One region of the Alteromonas australica genome, then DNA from elsewhere that is predicted to be linked to it. Evidence: predicted binding sites of a transcription regulator. Region 1 holds the regulator's gene; the other holds the start of a gene.
The links. Region 1 encodes LexA, which represses DNA repair genes until DNA is damaged. Its sites were predicted from a motif close to TACTGTATNNNNATACAGTA; they were not measured.
Positions count from the first base shown of each region.

Region 2: the regulator LexA is predicted to act here: its motif matches at 1,990-2,009, upstream of uvrD (DNA helicase II).

Region 1 covers NZ_CP008849.1:4,226,252-4,229,686, reverse strand. Annotated here, with positions in the region: gene EP13_RS18445 (TonB-dependent receptor) at 1-1,617, shown strand, start outside; gene lexA (transcriptional repressor LexA) at 1,757-2,383, shown strand; gene coxB (cytochrome c oxidase subunit II) at 3,062-3,435, shown strand, end outside.
Region 2 covers NZ_CP008849.1:230,394-233,828, forward strand. Annotated here, with positions in the region: gene uvrD (DNA helicase II) at 1-1,937, opposite strand, end outside; gene cysE (serine O-acetyltransferase) at 2,243-3,043, shown strand; gene EP13_RS00985 (HAD-IA family hydrolase) at 3,092-3,435, opposite strand, start outside.

The DNA.
Region 1 (3,435 bases):
AACTTCACCACCTTGTCAGCAGGGATTGATACGTTTTCTGCAGGGTCAATTAGCGTTGATACCAACAAGGTGATCGACGAAAAAAATGCGTTTCGATTTAACGGCGTGTTCGATGCCATTGATAACCATCGCGACTTCAAAGACGGCGAGCGTTACGCGTTTAACCCTACTTACACATGGCATGTGAGCGAAGATACTCGTGTAGTCGCGTCTTATGAATACGTTAATGATGACCGATTGGTGGACCGGGGCGTTCCGTCACTTAATGGTGCGCCGTTAGAAGGTTACGACAACACATATTTTGGTGATCCTGACTTTAACAACACGACGCTTGAAGCACATATAGCAAGGGTTCGCGTTGATCACAGTCTTTCTCAAAACTGGAATCTTAACGGCTCTTTGCAATTTGCCGATTATGACAAAGCGTACCAAAATCTTTATCCGGTTAATTTTGACGATCAAGCGGGTACCGTCACTCTCGATGGTTATCGCGACACCACTGCGCGTGAAAATGCGCTAGTGCAAGTGAACTTAATTGGTCAAATCACCTCAGGTAACATAGAGCATACGGTGTTAACCGGTGTGGAATATGGTAATCAAGAAACTGCTAACGATCGTCGAGATGCGTTTTTCGCTGATAGCCAAGATGATCAGGTAACCTTTGGGTTTTCTGATCCACTAGTGATTCCAGAGATGACGTTAACCGATGCGGTTCGCGACAGATCCTCAGATGTCACTTTTACCTCAGTATTTTTGCAAGATGAAATCAAGCTCAGTGAGCACTGGATCGTGGTTGCTGGCCTACGCTATGACAACTTTGACATAGATGTAGTGGATACCATCGAAGTGAATAATGGCGCGGACGATGGTAACAATGGATTATTAACGAGCTCAGACTCTCAGGTATCTCCTCGAGCCGGTGTGATTTATAAGCCAGCCGAATCAGTGTCTTTGTACGCAAGCTATAGCAAATCGTTTCTGCCACGCTCGGGAGATCAATTCTTAACCCTTTCGCTTACTTCTCAAGCCTTAGACGCTGAAGAATTTGAAAACAAAGAAATTGGTGTGAAGTGGAATGTATCAGACAGTTTAAGCGTGACCGCTGCTGCGTTTGAAGTGGAACGAGAAAACGGCACAGCTCAGGATCCTAACAATCCAGAAGCGTCAATACTGACCGGTACTGAAACCTCGGGATACGAAATTCAGGTGGTGGGTTCGCTTAGTGAAAAATGGACTATCAATGCAGGGTATAGCAATCTAGATGGGCAAGAAATGGGTCGTATTAGTGACGGTGAACTTGCAAACCGAGATCTTGCGCAGCTACCCGAGCATATGCTTACCGTTTGGAATCAGTATCAAGTGAACACACAGTGGCGGGTTGCCTTAGGGGTAATTTATCAATCTGAGCAATACGCCTCGTTAAGTAACAGTGTTACTCTGCCTGATTTCACTCGGGTTGATGCGGCTGTGTATTACAACTACAGCGAGGACTTGAAGTTCCAGCTTAACGTAGAAAACCTGTTTGATGAGGATTACTTCCCATCAGCACATAACGATAACAACATCTCAACGGGTGAACCGTTAAACGCACGTATTAGTTTACAGTACAGCTTTTAATCATCGGTTAGCCCCTTCAACAAGGCAACCTCAGTGACGAGGTTGCCTTTTTTGATCATGCCACTAATTTGTTTTGCTGCTTGCCATTTATATGTAGGTGTATATACTTACAGGAACTGTATAGACAGACAGGTCTTTTATGCGCCCACTCACAGCTAGACAAACGGAAGTTCTTGAGCTTATAAAAACTACCATGCAAGAAACTGGCATGCCGCCAACCCGTGCAGAAATTGCACGTCAGTTGGGGTTTCGTTCAGCGAATGCAGCTGAAGAACATTTGAAAGCCCTTGCTCGTAAAGGGGTCATCGAAATTCTTCCTGGTACGTCTCGAGGAATAAAATTAAATATTCCTCTTGAAGAAGAATCGATAGAAGAAGCAGGGCTTCCCCTTATTGGTCGTGTTGCTGCGGGTGAGCCTATTCTTGCGCAAGAGCACATTGAGTCTCATTACAAAGTAGACCCTGCGTTATTTCAGCCTCAGGCCGACTTTTTACTGCGTGTTAATGGCATGAGTATGAAGGATATCGGTATTTTGGACGGTGATTTACTTGCCGTGCACAAAACCACCGACGTGCACAATGGCCAGGTTGTGGTCGCCAGAGTGGATGAAGATGTTACGGTAAAGCGTCTTGAAAAACGCGGTCGTGAAGTGCTTTTGCATGCTGAAAACGAAGAGTTTTCACCCATAAAAGTCGATCTTGCCTCTGAACCTTTCTCTATTGAAGGTATTGCCGTTGGCGTAATTAGAAATGCTGACTGGATGTAAGATTCATCCTGTTTGATGAAAAAGCGACCTTTAGGTCGCTTTTTTGTTACCTATCTCATTGCGATTGGTGGATAACACCCTAATCAAACACCGCTTTGTACTTTGAGTACGCGTACACACAGAAAAAGAAAAGCATGGGAAATGTGCCTATTTTCATTTTCTATACCTTCCGCCTGAATGTCTTCGGTTTATGTTTGAAAACATCCACATAAATGCTGTTAGTGTCTGATTGCTGAGTTTAAGTTTGCCTTTCTTGAAAAACAACTTGTTCTAAATAGCCGTTTCAAACAGCCTTTTAACGTTGCCTTAAACGCCTTTCCACCTCGCCCGCACAGCGGGTTTTTACCTATCATGCTGATTAACAAATGAGCAATTTAATGGTTTTTTCTGAGAAAAGACTAGACGTAGCGGTTTTATTGCGCAATTCTTATACTGTGATTAACAAAATAATAACAATGGCTCTAACTTAATTTTACAATCATTGTGTGATTGGAAAGTAGTGAAAGGTAGAGTTCGTTTACAAAAAACCACGAGGCAGGGGTAACGCACGCACATGTTGCGTCAAAAATTCTGCCATTACGGAGGTGCTGAGTGAAACGACACATAACCCGACTGGTCGCGCTGGGGGCAAGTATACCCAGTATACTGTTTTCTACTGCTATATTTGCCGACAGCGAGATGAGTGAAAACTCCTCTCTTAATTTGCGTTACGGCGCCACAGACATTAGCGGCCAGGTTTACGACTTACACATGTTGATGTTTTTCATCTGTGTGGCAATTGCGGTGGTAGTGTTTGGTGTTATGTTTGCCTCTATGTACCTACACCGTAAATCTCGCGGTGCCAAGCCAGCCAACTTTCATGAGAATGTCAAAGTGGAAATTGCTTGGACCATAGTGCCTTTTCTCATTCTTATCTTCATGGCGGTTCCCGCCGCCAAAACCCTGATTGCTATGGAAGATACCAGCGAGGCCGATTTGACAGTCGTCGTTACAGGCTCTCAATGGAAGTGGCACTACAAATACCAAGACAGAGATGTGGAGTTTTATTCTCT
Region 2 (3,435 bases), 310 kb from region 1:
CGAACTTCTTCTACACAGTCTGCAGGTATTTCCTTAATAAAGCGAGACGCCGTATGATATTTATCTTGGCCATACAAGCGGCGACTTTCTGCATAGGTAATATATAACTTTTGCATAGCCCGTGTCATGCCCACATAACAGAGGCGACGCTCTTCTTCCATTCTGCCGGGTTCGTCGTTGGTCATTTGGCTGGGAAACATCCCTTCTTCTACACCGGCCATGAAAACAAGAGGAAACTCTAAGCCCTTTGCAGTATGTATCGTCATCATTTGGACTGCGTCTTGATCTTTATCGGCTTGTTGTTCGCCGGCTTCAAGTGACGCGTGGGCGAGAAAGGCGGAAAGGGGCGTCATTTCTTCCGCTTCTTCGGGCACAATAAACTGCTTACACGCCGTGACTAATTCTTCTAAGTTTTCTAATCTGGCTTGCGCTTTTTCGCCTCGCTCTGCTTGGTACATGGCATACAAGCCAGATTGACGTATAGCAACATCAGCTTGCTCTTCGAGAGGCGCTTCAGTGGTGGCCTGTTCTAGCTCGCTTATTAAGAGCGCAAAGCTTTGCATGGCATTTAACGCCCGCCCTTTTAACGCTTTTTCATTGATCAGCAATTGGCTGGCTTGCCACATAGAGCAGTTGTGCGCACGAGCCGTTTCTCGCACTTGCGACAAGGTTTTTTCGCCAATACCACGACTTGGTGTATTCACAACACGCTCGAAGGCCGCGTCATCATGCGGGTGGTTGATCATACGTAAATAACCAAGCGCGTCTTTAATTTCTTGGCGTTCGAAGAATCGTAATCCCCCATAAATACGGTAAGCGATGCCTTCGTGCAAGAGGGCTTCTTCGAGTACCCGCGACTGGGCGTTGTTACGGTATAAAATAGCGGTATCTTTTAATGCATTGCCTTGATGTAGCCAGTCTTTAATTTTAGAGACAATAAAGCGCGCTTCATCTAATTCATTAAAGCCGGCGTATACCGAGATAAGCTCGCCTTGACCGTCTTCAGTCCAAAGCTCTTTGCCCAACCGGCCGGTATTGTTATCAATGACTGTGTTAGCCGCTTTTAAGATATTGCCGGTGGAGCGGTAATTTTGCTCAAGACGAACCGTGGTTGGGTTGTCGAAATCTTTAAGGAAATGCTGAATATTGTCTACGTTAGCACCACGCCAGCCATAGATAGACTGGTCATCATCCCCCACAATCATAATATTGTTGGTGTCGCCGCTGCACAACATGCGAAGCCATGCATATTGAATGTTATTGGTATCTTGAAATTCGTCTACCAATACTGCACGAAAACGGCGCTGATAGTGGGCTAATACGTCTGGGTTCTTGGCCCAGAGCTCGTGCGCTCTTAATAATAATTCGGCAAAGTCGACAAGGCCTGAGCGGTCACAAGCATCTTGATATGCGGCGTATATTTCGCGCATCTTCTTTTGAATGTGATCGCCATGGGTTTCAATATGTTGCGGACGTAAACCTTCGTCTTTATTGCCGTTGATGTACCATTGCACTTGGCGAGGCGCCCAGTGTTTTTCGTCTAAATTCATGGCTTTTAAAATACGTTTAATAAGCCGATATTGATCGTCAGAATCAAGAATCTGGAAGTTTTCCGGCAAGCCTGCTTCTGCGTGGTGGGCACGAAGCAGCCGGTGGGCAAGGCCATGGAATGTGCCAATCCACATGTTGTGTAAGCTTCTACCCATTAACGATTCAATACGACCACGCATTTCTCTGGCCGCTTTATTGGTGAAGGTTACGGCTAATATGGAGAAGGGCGTGATGTTTTCGACTTCCATTAACCACGCTATACGATGCACCAAAACACGGGTTTTACCACTACCGGCGCCTGCCAGTACAAGGGCATTTGATAAGGGCGCAGCTACCGCTTCACGTTGTTTGTCGTTGAGCTCGTCAAGCAGTCTGGATACATCCATAGTGTGATTTACCTAATTCGTTGCAATGAATAACCGCGGTATTATGCCAGCTGACTGTTAATTTATACAGTCCAGTTTTTCAACTCTCCCTTTTTCAATGCATAGTGAAAAGGCGCGGATGGCACTCGTTAGTTGCGTGTGGAATAACCTATAGCAAAGTTATTCGACAAATTGATCGAATAATACGCTTGCTGGGTAACACTTGTGTACAGCTAGCCAGTAAACTCAGGTAAAATAACGATGAATACGGGTTACGTGTTTGCGTACTGCGGTATTAGGTTAGACACTTCTTATAGGAAACGCCAATGAATGCCATGTCTGCGCCCATCGATTTTTGGACGTCGCTGAAACAAGAAGCACATAAAGTTGCAGAGAGTGAGCCGTTACTATCGAGCTATGTGCATGCCAGTGTGTTGGCACATCATAATTTCGAGTCGTCTCTGAGCTTTATTTTATCTAATAAAATGGCCGATGACGTTATGCCTGCTTTGGCCATTCGAGAGGTGTTTGACGAAGCTTATTTGCTTGAACCCGGTATCAGCGAAGCGGCCATTGCTGACATTCAAGCCATTAAGGCGCGAGATGCCGCAGTGGGTGATTACCTAACTCCTCTACTGCATTTCAAGGGTTTTCATGCGGTGCAAGTGCATCGAATGGCACACTATTTATGGCTGCATGGACGACACCAGCTTGCCTTATTTTTGCAAAGCCGTAACTCGTCGAGTTTTGGTGTAGACATTCACCCTGCCGCCCGTATCGGTAAAGGTGTTATGTTTGACCACGCCACCGGTATTGTAGTGGGTGAAACTGCAGTCATAGAAGACAACGTTTCTATTTTACAAAGTGTCACCCTTGGTGGTACCGGCAACGAATCTGGCGACCGCCATCCAAAAATTCGTCAGGGTGTCTTAGTGGGGGCAGGGGCCAAAATTCTTGGTAATATTGAAGTGGGTGAAGGTGCGAAAGTTGGCGCAGGTAGCGTGGTACTTAATCATGTGCCTCCCCATGTTACCGTTGTAGGTGTGCCAGCTAAGGTAGTGGGCAGGCCAGTATGCAAAAATCCTTGCGAGTCTATGCGGCAAAACGTGCTAGAAGACAACGTTTAAGTATTTTACCTGTGCGGCTTGACCAGTAAGTTAGGGCAAGCCTCGCGGCTAAAACGCCAGTAGTTCAGACAAATTGTCCAACACGACATGGGGCAGCACTGACACTTTCTCTAGCTGTAACGCCATGGGGCGATTACAGGCATACCAAGCCGATTGAAAGCCAGCGTTAATTGATGCATACACATCTTTTTGTAAATTATCTCCCACATGCAGAATATGCTGAGGCGCAATGCCTAGTTTGTCTGCCGCTTGTTCAAACATGACTGGTGAAGGTTTCATAGGGCGAGATAGATTGGCGTGATAAATGTCGTCAAAATAAGTGTCTATGCCTATCGCCTTAGCATTGACGTTGCCATTGGTAATAGCAACGAGAGGCATACGTTCACTTAAGG